2 regions of the Puerhibacterium sp. TATVAM-FAB25 genome follow, and region 2 is predicted to be linked to the other one. Evidence: predicted binding sites of a transcription regulator. Region 2 holds the regulator's gene; the other holds the start of a gene.
The links. Region 2 encodes HrcA, which represses chaperone genes, less so after heat shock. Its sites were predicted from a motif close to TTNGCACTCGNNNNNNNCGAGTGCNAA; they were not measured.
Positions count from the first base shown of each region.

Region 1 (8,636 bases), on a different contig from region 2:
CTCAGCGCCTGCAGGTGCGGGTAGTACACCAGCAGGCTGCGCACGATCGGCAGCACCTTGTCCCGGTCCTCGACGCCGACGTGCACGTGCACGCCGTAGATGAGCAGCTGGCGGCCCCACATCTGCGCACGGTCGATGATCGTCTGGTAGCGCTGCTTGGCGGTGACCTTCTGCGTCACCCACCGCGTGAACGGGTGCGTCCCCGCGCACATGAGCTCCACGCGCATCGCGTCGGTGACGCCGCGGACCTCCTCGGCCGCGCGCTCCAGGTCGCGGCCCGCCTCGCCGACGGTGCGGCACACCCCGCTCACCAGCTCGACGGTGTTGCGCAGGAACTCCGGGTGCACGCGCGGGTGCGGCGAGCCGTCGGGGGTCGCGAGCCGCTCGACGACGGTGGGGCCCACCTGTCGCATGTCGCCCGAGTCGGCGTCGACGAGGGCGAGCTCCCACTCCAGTCCCACCGTCGAGCGCCGCGAGGCGGCGAAGTCCAGCACCATGCGCTCATGCTCACACGTCCCGGGGCCCCGGCGCGTGCCGGGCGCGCGGCGGGCGCCGCGGACCGCCGGCACCGGTCCGGTGCCGGCGCGTCGCCGGCGCGTCGTGGGCGCGGTCGTCAGCCGAGCGGCTCGACGACGAGCACGTGCTGGGCGCCGCCCACCCGCGTGAGCACCAGCGTCGCCTCGGCGTCGCCCTTGAGAGACAGCTGGGAGCGCAGCTGCTCGGGCGTGACGGCGGTGCCGCGCTTCTTGATCGTCAGCCGCCCGACACCGCGCTCGCGCAGGTACGCCTTGAGCCGCTTGAGGCCGAACGGCATGACGTCGAGCACGCGGTAGCCGGTCGCCACGGGCGCCCGCCCGGTGGCCGGGTCGACGGCGGCGGCGGGCGCCGGCGCGTCGGTGGTGACATAGGCGATGGTGCGGTCCAGGAGGCGGCCGCCCAGCTCCGCCGCCGCCTGTGCCACCAGGCCGGCGCGCACGACCGCGCCGTCCGGCTCGTACAGGTAGTGGCCGACCGGGCCCACCTCGGGCGGCGGTTCGTGGCCGACGCCCGCGAGGTCGCCGGCCGCGTCGCCCGACCGCAGCGTGCGCGCCAGCGTGCGCGCCTCGCCGTCCTCGCCCGTCACCGTGCGCAGCACGAGCGCCGAGCGCCCGGGCCCGGCCGGGGCGAGCGGGCCGAACCACAGCCCGGCCTCGACGACGTCGCCGTCCACGGAGACCCACTGCGTCTCGGCGTCGGCGGGCAGCCCCTGGTGCGCGATGCCCGGCCCGACCTTGATGCCGAGGGCGGGGACCTGCTCGCGCAGCGCCCAGACGGCGTCGAGCGGCGGCGCGTAGGCCTTCGGGTCGAACACCCGCTTGCCGCCACGGGTGCGGCGCGCGGGGTCGGCGTAGACGCCGTCGACCCCCTCGGCGGCGAGGTCGAGCGCCAGCCCGTCCCCGTGGCGCACCTCGGCCTCGGGGAAGTGGCGCAGGTTCACCGTCGCGATCGCCGCGGTGATCTCGTCGACGTCGGTGGCGAGCACGCCCAGCCCGACGCCGGCGAACGCCAGCGCGTCCGCCCCGATGCCGCTCGTGAGGTCCGCGACCCTGGTGACGCCGGCCTCGAGGTAGCGCCGCGCGTGCAGCGCGGCGACGACCAGCCGGGTGGCCTGCTCGACGCCGTCGGGCGTGAAGAGCATGCCGTCGGCGAAGCCGCCGAGCTTGGCGCGCGCCTTGGCCCGCAGCCGCGACTGCGTGAGCGCGGCGGCGGCGAGGTCGGGGTCGACGCCCGCCTCCCGCAGGCGCATGGCCAGAGCCATCGCGCGCTGCTCGTCGTACGGGGGCAGCGAGCCGAGCAGGGCCCAGCCGTCCGGGCTGAGCAGCTTGCTCAGGGTCGAGGCGTCCACCCGTCCATGGTCCCAGACGGCGCGCACGGGCCCGGACGGGGCGCCGCGGGACGGACCTTGGCACTCGACTTGTCAGAGTGCTAACGGCGCTCCTAGATTGGTCGCAGCGCACGCGCGCTGTGCCGGCACCCGCGACGACGGCCAGCCTCCGGGCGCGACCTCAGTCCATCCACGCAGTCACAGCGAACAAGGAGGTCCGACGTGTCGGTCCCCATCAAGCCGCTCGAGGACCGGATCGTCGTCAAGGCCGTCGAGGCCGAGACCACGACCGCTTCCGGCCTGGTCATCCCGGACACCGCCAAGGAGAAGCCCCAGGAGGGCGAGGTCCTGGCCGTGGGCGAGGGTCGTTTCGACGACAAGGGCAACCGCATCCCGGTCGACGTCAAGGTCGGTGACAAGGTCATCTACAGCAAGTACGGCGGCACCGAGGTGAAGTACGCCGGCGAGGAGTACCTGGTGCTCTCCGCCCGCGACATCCTCGCCGTCGTCGTCGACTGAGCCTGCCGGCAGGTCGCTGACGACGGGGCCCGATCCCGGGCCTTGCACGACGAAGGCCCCCCGCACCTCGAGGTGCGGGGGGCCTTCGCGTGCTTCGACCTCGGCGTGCCCGGGACGGGGAACCGGGGCCGACGGCGCGGCGCTGCGTCGCCGGTGCGGTCGGGGTCGTGCTGAAGGGGTCGTGCCGAGCGGGGCCTGCGGCGCTCTGCCGAGGTCAGCCGGACTTGCGGTCGGTGCCGGCGAGGATCGCGGCCCGCTCGTCCTCGGACAGGCCGCCCCAGACGCCGTAGGGCTCTCGCACGCGCAGCGACTGCTCGCGGCACTGCATCATCACGGGGCAGGTGCGGCAGATCGCCTTCGCCGCCTCCGCGCGTCGGCGGCGGGTGGAGCCCCGCTCGCCCTCGGGGTGGAAGAACAGGGTGTCGTCCTCGTCGCGGCACGCGCCCTGGTACTGCCACTCCCACAGCTCCATCATCGGACCGGGAAGCCTCGAGATCTCCGTCATGGCGAACAACCTACAAGTTGGGCAGAAGTTGTTCAACTCCCGAATCTGTCTCGACGTCGAGAGGTTTGTTGCTCAAGTTCTGAACCGGTTCAGGCGGTGATCGCCGAGGTTGGCGCGGTAGGGGGCCCAAAATCGCGCCACCGGGCGAGGCGCGGTGGCGGGGCCACCGGGGCGTCGGCAGAATCGAGCCATGACTTCCTCCCGGCCTGCTCAGGACGAGGACAGGACCCGCGCGTCGAGCCCTGGCCTCGCCGTCGCGGCCGTCGCCCGGCGCCTGGGGGTCGCACCGGCCACGCTGCGCACGTGGGACCGGCGGTACGGCCTCGGCCCTTCCGGACGCACCGCGGGTTCGCACCGCCGCTACACGACCGAGGACGTGGCGCGGCTGCTCGTCATGCGCCGGCTCACGCTCGAGGGCGTGGCGCCGGTGGACGCGGCGCGGGCGGCGCTCGAGGCGGACGGCACCGATCTCGAGACCCCGGCCGACGTGCGGCCGGTGCACGACGCGCCCGACGAGGACGTCGCGCCGGAGGCGGAGCCCGAGGGCGACGACGAGCCGCGCGCCGCGCGCGGGCACCTGCGGGCGCTGCCCGGCGGCGGCGAGGGCACGCCCGCGCGGCCGGCCGGCGCGGCCCCGGCGCCCGGAGGAGCGTCCGGCTCGGGGCGGGTGTCCGCCGTCATCGACGCGGCGCTCGCCTACGACCAGGCCGCCTGCGACTCGCTGCTGCGCCTCGGCGCGGAGGCGGACCCGGCCGCCTGGTGGACGCAGATGGTCGAGCCCGCCTGGGCGCGCATCGCGCAGCGGACGGTGCTCGGCACGCCCGGCGAGGTGCCCGAGCTGGTGCTCGCGACGGCGGCGCTGCGGGCGCTGCGGGACTTCACGCAGGAGTTCGAGCAGGCGCAGTCCGCCGGCGGGGGCCCGCCGGCGAACCACCCCAGCCGGATGCGCAAAATCGTGCTGGTCTTCGCCGCGCCGGACGAGGTGGTGCCGCTCGCCGCGCACGCCCTGGCCGCCGCGCTGGTGGCCAAGGGCGCCTCCTGTCGCGTGGTGACCGGCCCGGCCAGCACCCACCGGTCGGTCGAGCTGGTCGCCATGGTGCGGCCGGCCGCCGTCGTGCTGGCGACCAGCCTTGCGCGGCCGGACCTCGACGTCGTCCACTCGCTGCACGACGACCACCCCGACCTGCCGATCTTCGTCGGGCTGCGGCGCGACGAGTCCGCCGGCGAGCTCCCGCTCGCCGCGAGCGTCCAGCGGGTGCGCAGCTTCACCGGCCTGCTGCACGAGGTGCTCGCCGTCGTCGCGCCGTGACGCGGCGGTTCCCCGGCGGGGCGGCCGCGCCGCCCGCCCGGGGGCCGGTGTGAGGCCCGCCGCAGCCGCCGGACGGCCGGAATATCGGCCCGCTCAGAAACGTAGACTCATGGCATGACGGACTCGACCGCGGCGCGCGACCCCTTCGGCTTCCTCGGGCTCACCTACGACGACGTTCTCCTCCTGCCGGGGTACTCCGACCTCGCGCCCTCGGAGATCGACACGACCTCGCGGCTGACGCGGGAGATCTCGCTCAAGGTGCCGCTCGTGTCCGCGGCGATGGACACCGTCACCGAGGCCCGCATGGCCATCGCCATGGCCCGCCAGGGCGGCATCGGCGTGCTGCACCGCAACCTGTCCATCGAGGACCAGGCCTACCAGGTCGACCTCGTCAAGCGGACCCAGACGGGCATCATCTCGAACCCGGTCACGATCACGGCGGACCGCACGCTCGAGGAGCTCGACAAGCTCGCCGGCGAGTACCGCATCTCCGGGTTCCCCGTCGTCGACTCCCACGACCGCCTCATCGGCATCGTCACCAACCGCGACCTGCGCTTCACGCCCGTCGCCGAGTGGGCGACGACCAAGGTCGAGGAGGTCATGACGCCGGCACCGCTCATCACCGGCGCCGCGGGCATCTCCCGCGAGGAGGCCACGGCGCTGCTGCGCAAGCACAAGCTCGAGCGCCTGCCGCTGGTGGACGACGAGGGCCGGCTCGCCGGCCTCATCACGGTCAAGGACTTCGTCAAGTCCGAGCAGTTCCCCAACGCCTCGAAGGACGGCCAGGGCCGCCTGCTGGTCGGCGCCGCGATCGGCTACTTCGGCGACGCCTGGCAGCGCGCGACGACGCTGGTCGAGGCCGGGGCGGACGTGCTCGTGGCGGACACCGCGCACGGCAACGTCCGGATGCTCATCGACATGGTCCGCCGGCTCAAGACCGACCCGGCCACCCGCCACGTGCAGGTGATCGGCGGCAACGTCGCCACCCGCGAGGGCGCGCAGGCGTTCGTCGAGGCCGGCGCCGACGCCATCAAGGTGGGCGTGGGCCCGGGCTCGATCTGCACCACCCGCGTCGTCACCGGCGTGGGCGTGCCCCAGGTGACCGCGGTCTACGAGGCCTCGCTGGCCGCTCGCCCGGCGGGCGTGCCCGTCATCGCCGACGGCGGCATGCGCCACTCCGGCGAGATCGGCAAGGCGATCGTGGCCGGTGCCGAGACCGTCATGCTCGGCTCGATGCTCGCCGGCACCGAGGAGGCGCCCGGCGACACCATCCTCGTCAACGGCAAGCAGTACAAGGCCTACCGCGGCATGGGCTCGATGGCGGCGATGTCCTCGCGCGGCAAGAAGTCGTACTCCAAGGACCGCTACTTCCAGGCCGAGGTCACCAGCGACGACCTCATCGTCCCCGAGGGCGTCGAGGGCCAGGTGCCCTACAAGGGCACGCTGAGCGCGGTGGCGCACCAGCTCGTGGGCGGCCTGCACCAGACGATGTTCTACGTCGGTGCGCGCACCATCCCCGAGCTGCAGGAGAAGGGCCGGTTCGTGCGCATCACCTCGGCCTCGCTCAAGGAGAGCCACCCGCACGACGTCCAGGTGACCGCCGAGGCGCCGAACTACTCCGGCTTCTGACCGGCGGCCGCCGGTCGGTCCCGACCGGTGCGGCAGCGCCCTCGTCCGTCGGCCCGGCACCCCGTGGGTGCCGGGCCGACGTGCGTCCGGACGCCGTGCATCCGGCCGAGGTGGGTCCGGGACGCCGCGCGGGACGCGGCGCGGGCGCCTCAGGCGGGCTGGCCGACCGGCTCCACGGGCCAGGCGCTGGACGCCCCGGGACCGGCGAGCCCCTGCCGGGCGCGCCAGTCGTTGAAGCTCTCCGCCCAGTCACGGTGGGCGCCCACCTGCGCCGTGTGCAGGTCCTCCAGCGCCATCTCCGCCAGCCCGGGGAACTGCCGCACCAGCGCGTCGAGCACGTCGAGCGTGGCGAGCACGTCGACGTCCGCGGAGTGCAGGTCGCCCTCCCCGGTGACGCCGTAGTGGCCGCACAGGTCGCCGAGGCGGCGCTTGCCCTTGCGGAACCGGTCCTGCCAGCGGTCGATGACCAGCGGGTCGAGCACGGGCGCGACGGGGTGGCCGAGCCGGTCCGGCACGGTGGGCAGGCCGTGCCGGGCGAGCTCCGCGTCGAGCAGCGACAGGTCGAACGCGGCGTTGTACGCCACCACCGGAACGCCCTCGCGCACGTGCGCGGCGAGCTCGGCGGCGATCTCCTCGAGCGCCGCGGCCGGCGCCACGCCGTGGGCGCGGGCGTGCTCGGTGGTCACGCCGTGGATGGCCGCGGCCTCGGCCGGGATCTCGACGCCGGGGTCGAGGAGCCACGTGCGCACCTCGGTGCTCGCGCCGGGCACCCGCAGCACCAGGGCGGCGGTGACGATGCGGTCGCGGGTGACGTCCACCCCGGTGGTCTCGGTGTCGAAGCCCAGCAGCGGACCTCGCGCCCAGCTCGCGGTGAATGCCTCGTACGACTCCTGCGTCATCTGGAGTACCCCTGGTTCGTCGTCCTACGTCGTGCTGCGGCCGACTGTGCCACCGGCCACCGACACGGCCCGCCCGCGGGCCCCGTGGGCGGGCCGGGGCGTCCCGGTAGGCTGGCCCGGTGAGCAACGAGATCGAGATCGGGCGCGGAAAGCGCGGCCGCCGCGCGTACTCCTTCGACGACATCGCGGTGGTGCCCTCGCGCCGCACGCGCGACCCGAAGGACGTCTCGGTCGGCTGGCAGATCGACGCCTACCACTTCGAGCTGCCGATCATGGCCGCGCCGATGGACTCCGTGATGAGCCCCGCCACCGCCGTCGCCCTCGGGCGGGCCGGCGGCCTCGGCGTCCTGGACCTCGAGGGCCTGTGGACGCGGTACGAGTCGCCCGAGCCGCTGCTGGCCGAGATCGCCGCGCTCCCGGCCGCCGACGCCACGCGCCGCATGCAGGAGATCTACGCCGAGCCCATCAAGCCCGAGCTGATCACCGAGCGCCTGCGCGAGGTCCGCGCAGCCGGCGTCGCCGTGGCGGGCGCCCTGTCGCCGCAGCGCACCCAGGAGCACTACAAGACCGTGGTCGACGCGGGCGTCGACCTGTTCGTCATCCGCGGCACGACCGTCTCGGCCGAGCACGTGTCGTCCGACGCCGAGCCGCTCAACCTCAAGCGCTTCATCTACGAGCTGGACGTGCCCGTCGTCGTCGGCGGCGCCTCCACCTACACCGCGGCGCTGCACCTCATGCGCACCGGCGCGGCCGGCGTCCTGGTCGGCTTCGGCGGGGGCGCGGCCCACACCACCCGCGTGAGCCTCGGCATCCACGCGCCGATGGCCACCGCCGTCTCCGACGTCGCCGCCGCGCGCCGCGACTACCTCGACGAGTCCGGCGGCCGGTACGTGCACGTCATCGCCGACGGCGGCGTGGGCCGCTCCGGCGACCTCGTCAAGGCCATCGCCTGCGGCGCCGACGCGGTCATGCTCGGCGCGGCGCTGGCCCGCGCCACCGAGGCGCCGGGCCGCGGCTGGCACTGGGGCTCCGAGGCGCACCACGCCGTGCTGCCCCGCGGCGAGCGCGTCGAGGTGGGCGTGGCCGGGACGCTCGAGGAGATCCTCTTCGGCCCGGGCCGCACCGCGGACGGCACCACCAACCTGGTGGGCGCCCTCAAGCGGGCCATGGCCACCACCGGCTACTCCGACCTCAAGGAGCTCCAGCGCATCGAGGTCGTCGTCTCCCCGTACCAGCCGCGCTGACCCTGGGCCGGACCCCGGGCTGACCCCGGCTCGACACCTCCGCCGACGGCGGCGGGCGCCGCGCGCGCCCGCCGCCGTCGCGAGCGTGGCGAGGCCCACGACGGTTGCCCGGGCCGACCTCCGCCCGCCCGCGTAGGGTGAAAACATGCCCACCGCGCACGAGAGCAACGGCGCCCTCCCGGAGATCCTGGACCCCGCGCTGCCCGCCGGCACCTACGTCCTCGAGCCGGACTCCGTCGTGCCCCTGACCGCCCGCGTCGTCGCCTCGCACACCGCGGGCGAGCACCGCTCCGTGCTGCCGGCCACCGGCGCGCCCCTGGCCACCGTCCCGCTGTCGTCGCCCGACGACGTCGCCGCGGCGGTCGCCCGTGCCCGCGCCGCCCAGGAGGCGTGGGCCGAGGTGCCGGTGCGCGAGCGCGCCGCGGTGCTGCGGCGCTTCGCCGGCGTCGTGCTCGACCGGCAGCCCGAGCTGCTCGACCTGGTGCAGCGGGAGTCCGGCAAGGCGCGGCTGCACGCGCTGGAGGAGGTGCTGTACGCCTCCCAGCTCGCCCGCCACTACGCCGTCGCCGGCCCGCGCTATCTCGCCCCCCGCCGGGTGCCCGGCATGCTGCCCGGGCTCACCGGCGCCACGGTGCACCGCCGGCCGGTCGGCGTCGTGGGCGCCGTC
Region 1 is NZ_JAXUAK010000017.1:27,065-35,700, forward strand. Features, by position in the region: gene U5M74_RS13720 (glutamate--cysteine ligase) at 1-497, opposite strand, end outside; gene U5M74_RS13725 (THUMP-like domain-containing protein) at 614-1,885, opposite strand; gene groES (co-chaperone GroES) at 2,087-2,383, shown strand; gene U5M74_RS13735 (WhiB family transcriptional regulator) at 2,598-2,888, opposite strand; gene U5M74_RS13740 (MerR family transcriptional regulator) at 3,079-4,197, shown strand; gene guaB (IMP dehydrogenase) at 4,312-5,826, shown strand; gene U5M74_RS13750 (exonuclease domain-containing protein) at 5,976-6,725, opposite strand; gene U5M74_RS13755 (GuaB3 family IMP dehydrogenase-related protein) at 6,845-7,969, shown strand; gene U5M74_RS13760 (succinic semialdehyde dehydrogenase) at 8,115-8,636, shown strand, end outside.
Region 1: a site for HrcA is predicted at 1,943-1,969, ahead of groES (co-chaperone GroES). Genes of this name have one in related genera too.

Region 2 (8,636 bases):
GCTGGCGCAGGAGCGCCGCCTGCTCGTCGTCCAGCGCGGAGGGCACCTGGACCTCCACGTGCACGTGCAGGTCGCCGCGCCCGCCGGTGTGCAGGTGGCCGACGCCGAGGCCCTTGAGCACCACGACCTGGCCGGGCTGCGTGCCCGGGCGCAGGTCGATCTCCTGGGCGCCGTCGAGCGTCTCCAGGTCCAGCACGGTGCCCAGCGCCGCCGCCGTCATCGGCACCGGCAGCGTGCAGTGCAGGTCGTCACCGCGTCGCACGAACGTCTCGTGCGGCTTCTCGCGGACCTCGACGTACAGGTCGCCCGCCGGCCCGCCGCCGGGGCCGACCTCGCCCTGCGCGGTGAGCTTGATGCGGGTGCCGGTGTCGACGCCGGCCGGCACGTTGACGGTCAGCGTGCGGCGCGAGCGGACGCGGCCCTCGCCGGCGCAGTCGGGGCAGGGCTCCGGGATGACGGTGCCGTAGCCGCCGCACGCGGAGCACGGCGCGGTCGTCATGACCTGGCCGAGGAACGAGCGGGCGACGCGCTGGACGTGGCCGCGGCCCTGGCAGACCTCGCACGTGCGCAGCTCGGTGCCCGGGCGCGCGCCCTTGCCGGTGCAGGTGGAGCACACGACGGCGGTGTCGACCTGCAGCTCGCGCTTGGTGCCGAACACGGCCTCGGCGAGCTCGACGTCCATGCGCACCAGGGCGTCCTGGCCGCGGCGGGCACGGGGCACGGGCCCCTGGGTTGTCTGCCCGCCGCCGAAGAACGTCTCGAAGATGTCCTGGAAGCCGAAGCCGGCGCCGAAGCCGCCGCCCGCGCCGCCGCCCGGCGCCGTCGGGTCCACGCCCATGTCGTACTGCTGGCGCTTCTCGGGGTTGGACAGCACCTCGTAGGCGCGCGCGACGTCCTTGAACCTCTCCTCGCCCGCCTCGCCGGCGACGTCGGGGTGCAGCTCCCGGGCGAGCTTGCGGTACGCCTTCTTGATCTGCTCGGACGTGGCGTCCCGCGGGACGCCGAGGGTCTCGTAGTAGTCGGCCACAGGTCTCTCTTGGGTCGGGGGGTCAGTGGGGCAGCACGCGCGAGAGGTACCGCGCCACGGCGCGGACGGACGCGATGGTGCCGGGATAGTCCATGCGGGTGGGCCCGATGGAACCGAGGATCGCGACGGGGTCGCCGCCCTCGTCGCCGGAGCCGTAGCCCGACGTCACCACGGACGCCTGGGCGAGCCCCTCGAGGCGGTTCTCGTGGCCGATGCGCACGGCGACGCCGTCCACGGCCATCTCCGTGAGCAGCCCGAGCAGCACGACCTGCTCCTCGAGGGCCTCGAGCACCGGGCTCAGGCCCTGCTCGAAGCGCATGCTCGCGCGGGCGAGGTTCGCCGTGCCGGCCAGCACGATGCGCTCCTCGTTCTCCTCGCCGAGCGTCTCGACGACGGTCTCGGCCACGGCCGTGGCGAGACCGACGAGCGTCGGGTCGAGGCGCTCGACGACGCGCGCGAACGCGACCGGCAGGTCCGTCAGGCCCTTGCCCGCCGCGGCGGCGTTGAGCCGCGCGCGCAGCTCGCCGAGCGTGACGTCGTCGAGGACCGGGCCGTCGTCCGGGTCGGCGGGGCGCGGCACCTCGAGGTAGCGCTGCTCGACACGGCCGGTGTCGGTGATGACGACGACGAGCAGCCGCTCGGCGCCGACCGGCACCAGCTCCAGGTGGCGCAGGCCCGAGCGCCGCAGCGACGGGTACTGCACCACCGCGACCTGGCCCGTGAGCTGGGCGATGAGCCGCCCCGCGCGGGTCAGCACGTCGTCGAGGTCCACGGCCTCGGACAGGAACGTCTCGATGGCGCGCTTCTGCGGCGACGTCAGGGGCCGGACCTCGGCGAGCCGGTCGACGAAGAGGCGGTAGCCCTTGTCGGTGGGGATGCGCCCCGCCGAGGTGTGCGGCTGCGCGATGAGGCCGGCCTCCTCGAGGGCGGCCATGTCGTTGCGGATCGTGGCGGGCGAGACGCCGAGCCGGTGACGCTCGGTGAGCACCCTCGAGCCGACGGGCTCGCGCGTCGAGACGTAGTCCTCGACGATCGCGCGCAGCACCTCAAGACGGCGTTCCTCGCTCACGAGCCCTCCTTCCCGCGGGGCAGCTCTTAGCACTCCTGCCTTCCGAGTGCCATCCTACGCGGGGGCGCCGACCTCGCCCGTGCCCCGTCGGTCACAGTGCGTCGGGCACGGCGCGTCGGGCACGGCGCGTCGGGCACGGCGCGTCGGGCACGGCGCGTCGGGCACCGCCTGAGGTACCCAGGCCGGAGGTCCCGCCCCGGAACCGGTCGGATGACCGATCCGCTGGCCTACCTCAGAGGCGCAGCGTGGAGCCATGAGCGCTGAGCTGTACCACGACACGTTCCGCCGGCACGAGGCCGAGGTCGCCCGCCGGCTCGAGCTGCGACGCCGCGCCGCCGAGCGCACCGCCGCCCCGCCCGCGGTGCGGGGCACGGCGGCCGGCGCACGGGCCCGGCGCGCCGCCGCGGGCCCGCTCGGGGGCGCGCTGCGGGGCGCCGTGCGCGGCCTGGCGACCCGCTACCACCACGCGTGACCCGCCCTCGTCGCGCGGGGCGTGTCGGTCGGCACCCCTGCGCGGCGTCGTCCTAGGCTCGCCGCCGTGCACGACCGCTACGGCTCCGACGTCCTCGCCTCCTCCGGCTCCAGCGTGCCCGGGCGCGTGAACGCCGTCCAGCACCACCGCGCGCGGCCCACCTCGCGACCGCAGGCCGCCGAGCCGGGGCTGGTGGTCGAGGAGGTGCAGACCGGCTGGGTCGGCGCCGTCGTGCGGGTCGAGAAGTCCGGTGGCGTGCACCTCGTGGTGCTCGAGGACCGCGCCGGCCGCACCCGCTCGTTCCCGCTCGGGCCGGGGTTCTGGGTCGACGGCGAGCCCGTGGTCCTCACTCCCCCGGTCACGTCCCGTGCGCCCGTCGCGCCGGGCCGCACGGCGTCCGGCTCTGTGGCCGTGCAGGGCCAGCGGGCCCGCGTGGCGCGCGGCTCGCGCATCTGGGTCGAGGGCAAGCACGACGCCGAGCTCGTCGAGAAGGTCTGGGGCGACGACCTGCGCGTGGAGGGCGTGGTCGTCGAGATGCTCGACGGCGTGGACAACCTCGCCGAGGCGCTCGCCGAGTTCGGCCCGACCCGCGAGCGCCGGGTCGGCGTGCTGGTGGACCACCTGGTGCCCGGCTCGAAGGAGCAGCGGCTCGCGGACGTGGCGCTGCGCACCGTGCCGGCCGGCACCGTGCTGGTGCTCGGGCACCCGTACGTCGACGTGTGGCAGGCGGTGAAGGCGGAGCGCCTGGGGCTGGAGCGCTGGCCGGTGATCGAGCGGGGCACCGAGTGGAAGCGCGGCGTCCTGCGCGAGCTGGGCTGGCCCGCCGCCGAGCAGGCCGACGTCGCGCGCGCCTGGCAGCGCATCCTGCGCAGCGTGCGCGACTACCGCGACCTCGACCCGGCCCTGCTGGGGCGGGTCGAGGAGCTCATCGACTTCGTCACGGCCTGACGGTACGGCACCCGGTCCGACACCCGGTCCGGCGCCCGGTCACACGGCCACCCGGCGGCCGTTGAGCCGCGTGTGCACGTACGCGCCGAGCAGCACCGCGACCGGCACGGCGACGAGCAGCCCCACGCCCAGGAGCAGCGCGCCGACGACGACCGTGACGGCGCCGAGCAGCGCGGCCAGCAGCGTCACCCCGAGGTTGCCCGTCACCTGCCGCACGCTGGAGCGCATCGCCGCCACGGCGTCGGCGCCCTGGTCGACGACGAAGTAGAGCGAGTAGTACAGCAGGACCGCCGCCACGAGCACGAGGATCCCCCCGAGGAGCGGGAGCAGCCCGAGCACGAGGTTGACCAGGCCCAGCAGGATCGCCAGCAGCACCACGTTGCCCGCGTTGCGGAGGCGGAAGAAGTCGCCGAGGCGCACCCGCCCCTGTCGGGCGGCGACCACGGCCCCCTGGACGAGCAGCGCGTACAGGACGAAGGCGACGATCTGCCCGACGGCGGAGACAAGCACGTCACCGAACGTCATCGCGGCGGCGGCGGCCGTCCGCAGCTCCTCGGGGTCGGCGTCGCGCACCGCGGAGACGCTCTCGCGGAGCTGGACGTTGGTGAGCGTCTGGACGACGGCGGCCAGGACGCCGACGAGCAGCGTCGCCAGGAGCCACCAGCCGGCGCTGCGGCCGAACGCCGACCACGCCCAGGAGTACCCCGTGCCGGCGGAGACCGGCCCGCCGTTGAAGCGGTCGCCGTACCCGCCGTACCCGCCGTACCCGCTGGGGCCGGCGCCCGGCGGGACCGGGGACGCGGCGGGCACGCCGTACTGCCCGTACCGCGGCTGGTCCGGCGGGCCGTACCCGGGCGGCGGGCCGTACCCGGGCTGCCCGGTGGCCGGCTGCTGCGGGGCGCCCGGGGGCGGCGGCTCGCCGGGCCGCGGCGGCTCGGGCCGGGACGGGTCCTGCGGCGGGACGCCGCCGGTGCTCTCGCTCATCGTGATCCCCTCGCGGTGCGGTCGCGGCCCCCTTGCGGCCACTCTCGCGCGCCGCGGCGGCCCGTGCCACCCTGCCGCCCGGCCTGCCCACGACCGCCGCGCTGACCTGCGGCGCGGCTCTGCGCGACGGGGCCCCACGGCGGTACGTTGGGCGTGCGGGGTCGGTCGGGAGGACCGGTCCGCGCGCCCACCGACGTCCCCAGGAGGCATCGTGTCCGAGCCGTCAGACCGCCCCGTGCCGCCGGGCGGTCCCGAGCAGCCCGCGCAGCCGGGTCCCGGGGCGCCGCAGCCGCCGTACGGGAGCCCGCAGCCGCCGCCCGCCGGCGGGCCCTACGGCCAGCAGCCGCCGTACGGGTCGCCCTACGGCCAGCAGGGGTACGGCCAGCAGGGGTACGGCCAGCAGGGGTACGGCCAGCCCACGCCGCAGCAGCCCTACTCCGGCTACGGACCGCGCCCCATGACGCAGGGTGACGAGAAGACCTGGGCGATCCTGGCCCACCTCGGCGGCGCCTTCCTGTCGTTCCTCGTGCCGCTGGTGATCTGGCTCGTGTTCCGCGAGCGCAGCCGGTTCGTCGACCAGCACGGCAAGGAGGCGGTGAACTTCCAGATCACCCTGGCGATCGGCTACGTCGCCAGCGTGCTCCTCATCCCACTGTTCTTCATTGGGGCACTCACATTTGCTGGCGTCTGGGTCTGCTCGGTGATCTTCTCGATCCTCGCCTCGGTGGTGGCCTCGCGGTCCGAGCCGTACCGCTACCCGGTGAACATCCGCGTCATCCGCTGAGCACCGCGGCCCGCCGCCCGGCGGGGTGCCGCACCGACGAGGGCCCCGACCGCGTGCGCGGTCGGGGCCCTCGTCCGTCAGCCTCGTCGTCGGACCTGCCGGCGGGCGGTCAGCCCCACAGGCGGCGCGAGGCGATCTCGGCGCCGCGCGCGAGCGTCTCGAGCTTGGCCCAGGCGATCTGCGGGTGCACGCGCCCGCCGAGGCCGCAGTCGGTGGAGGCGACGACGTTCTCGCGGCCCACCAGGCGGGCGAAGCGCTCGATGCGGTCGGCCACCAGCTCCGGGTGCTCCACGACGTTGGTCGCGTGCGACACCACGCCCGGCAGGATGACCTTGCCCTCCGGGAGCGTGCGGTCCTCCCAGACGCGCCACTCGTGCTCGTGCCGCACGTTGCCGGCCTCGAAGCTGTACGCGCCGGCGTCCACCTGGAGCACCTGGTCGACGATGTGCTCGAACCCGAGGTCGGTGGTGTGCGGGCCGTGCCAGGAGCCCCAGCACACGTGCAGCCGCACGCGGTCGGCGGGCAGCCCGCGCAGCGCGTGGTTGAGCGCCTCGACGCGCACCTGCAGCCAGCGCTGGTAGTCCTCGACGGCCGGCTCGGGGTTGACCTGGTCCCACGACTCGGCGAGCGACGGGTCGTCGATCTGCAGCACCAGCCCGGCGTCGAGGATCGCGGTGTACTCCTCGCGCAGCACGTCGGCCCAGGCGTAGAGGAACTCCTCCTCGCTGCCGTAGTGCCGGTTCGAGATGCGCGCGGCCGAGCCCGGCGACAGCGCCGCGACGAAGCCCTCGGCGGCGCCGGCGTCGCGCACCGCGCGGACGAGGTTGTCGACGTCGGCGGCGACGTCGTCCTGCCCGACGTACCGCAGCGGGCCGGTGGCCGTGGGGAACGCCGGCGGCGGCAGGTCGGGGTCGGCCAGGTGGATGCCCGAGCGCGGGTCGGTGTACGCCTCGGCGAACGCGGCGAGGTCGCGCCGGTCCAGGAAGCTGGTCAGCTCGACCGCACCGGGCTGCGACCGCTTCGGGGCGTCGAGGTCCGGGTCGTCGACGAGCTCCAGGCCGCCGGTGCGGTCGAAGGAGTAGGTCCACCAGGCGCCGTAGTCGATCGACTGCGTGCTGGCGTGCCCGTACTCGCCGTCGTTGACGACGTCGATCCCGGCCTGCACCTGGCGGCGCACGACGCCGGCGACGGCGTCGCGCAGGGCCTTGCGGTGCTGCTCGGGGGCGAGCGCGCCGTCCGCGCGGGCGGCGTTGGCCTCGAGCAGCTCGGGGCTGCGGGGCAGGGAGCCCACGTGGGTCGTGAGGATGCGGTCGGTGCTGCGGAGCATGCCGGGTCCTTTCCATCGGTCCTGGCGGTAGCACCGAGGGTGGCCCGGGGGCCCACCGGGTTGCTGCGGCGTCGTCGAGCCAGGTCTCTCGGCCGCTCTGGATGGGGTCGGCCCTATCTGACCACGCCGGGGCGCCGGACGGCGGTTCCTCACGGCGGCGGGTCCCCGACGGGGGCGCGGCGCACCGCCGTCGTGCCCCGGCCCGGCCCGGGCCGGGGCCTAGTCGGTGAGCTCGCGCACGACCGCGTCGGCCAGCAGCCGGCCGCGCAGCGTCAGCACCGCCCGGCCCCGGACGGCCGCGACGCCGTCGAGCAGACCGCGCGCCACCAGGCCCGCGACCGCGCGACGGCCGCCGTCGGACAGCACGCGCAGTTCGAGGCCCTCGCGCAGGCGGACGCCGAGCAGCACCCGCTCCAGCGCCGCCTCGCCACCGGTGAGCAGCTCGCGCCCGGCCCCCGGGGAACCGCCGGCCTCCAGCATCGCGGCGTAGCGCCGCGGGTGCTTGACGTTCCACCAGCGCACGCCGGCGCCGGCGTCCGGCGCCGCGGTCCCGGCGGCCGAGCCGGCCGTCCCCGCGGCCACGTACGAGTGCGCCCCCGGCCCGATCCCCCACCAGTCGTCCCCGCGCCAGTAGGCGAGGTTGTGGCGGCAGGCGCGCCCCGCGCCGCGGGCCCAGTTGCTCACCTCGTACCACTCGAACCCGGCGGCGGCGAGCAGCTCGTCGGCCAGCTCGTACTTGGCGGCCTGGTCGTCCTCGTCGGGCAGGGTCAGCTCGCCGCGGCGCACCTGCGCCGCCATCTTCGTGCCCGGCTCGACCACGAGGGCGTACGCCGAGACGTGGTCGACGCCGGTGGCGAGCACCGCCTCGAGGGACGCGCGCCAGTCGGCGAGCGACTCCCCCGGGGTGCCGTAGATGAGGTCCAGCGAGACCTCCAGGCCGGCGTCGCGCGCCCAGCGCACGGCGTCGGGCACGCGCCGCGGGTCGTGCGTGCGCTCCAGGGTGGCCAGCACGTGCCGCACCGCCGACTGCATGCCGAACGACACGCGGGTGAACCCGCCGTCGGCCAGCGCACGCAGCGACCCCGGCGTCACCGAGTCCGGGTTGGCCTCGGTGGTCACCTCGGCGCCGTCGGCCAGCCCCCAGGCGTCGCGCACGCCGTCCAGGACCCGCACCAGGTCGGTCGCGGGCAGCGAGGTGGGCGTGCCGCCGCCGAAGAACACCGTGCTCGCCGGGCGCGGCGTCACCGCGGCGTCGGCGAGGACCTTGCGCGCCAGCTCCACCTCGCGCAGCGCCGTCGTCGCGTACGCGACCTGGGAGGCGCCCCCGCCGAGCTCGGCGGAGGTGTAGGTGTTGAAGTCGCAGTAGCCGCACCGCACCGTGCAGAACGGCACGTGCACGTAGACGCCGAACGCCCCCGTGCGGGGTGCGTCCGGGGCGTCCGCCGCCCAGGCCGGCAGGGCGCCGTCGGCCGGGACGGGGACTCCGTCGGGCAGCGCAGGCACTACTTCTTCTTGTCCTTGGCGTCCTTGGCGCCGCCCGAGTCGCTGGAGAGGGCCGCGATGAAGGCGTCCTTCGGGACCTCGACGGACCCGATGGTCTTCATGCGCTTCTTGCCCTCCTTCTGCTTCTCGAGCAGCTTGCGCTTGCGGGAGATGTCGCCGCCGTAGCACTTGGCGAGCACGTCCTTGCGCATGGCGCGGATGGTCTCGCGGGCGATGACCCGGGCGCCGACGGCGGCCTGGATCGGCACCTCGAACTGCTGGCGCGGGATGAGCTCCTTGAGCTTGGCGGTCATGGCGACGCCGTACTCGTAGGCCTTCTCCTTGTGCACGATGGCGCTGAACGCGTCCACCTTGTCGCCCTGCAGCAGGATGTCGACCTTGACCAGGTCGGCCTCCTGGTCCCCCGTGGGGTCGTAGTCGAGGGAGGCGTAGCCGCGGGTGCGGGACTTCAGCTGGTCGAAGAAGTCGAACACGATCTCGGCCAGCGGCAGCGTGTAGCGCAGCTCGACCCGGTCCTCCGAC
Region 2 is NZ_JAXUAK010000002.1:269,313-277,948, forward strand. Features, by position in the region: gene dnaJ (molecular chaperone DnaJ) at 1-1,027, opposite strand, end outside; gene hrcA (heat-inducible transcriptional repressor HrcA) at 1,050-2,096, opposite strand; gene U5M74_RS03565 (hypothetical protein) at 2,350-2,568, shown strand; gene U5M74_RS03570 (DUF3097 domain-containing protein) at 2,635-3,516, shown strand; gene U5M74_RS03575 (hypothetical protein) at 3,556-4,500, opposite strand; gene U5M74_RS03580 (DUF4870 domain-containing protein) at 4,712-5,284, shown strand; gene U5M74_RS03585 (cobalamin-independent methionine synthase II family protein) at 5,394-6,611, opposite strand; SAM riboswitch class I at 6,621-6,719, opposite strand; gene hemW (radical SAM family heme chaperone HemW) at 6,831-8,114, opposite strand; gene lepA (translation elongation factor 4) at 8,114-8,636, opposite strand, start outside.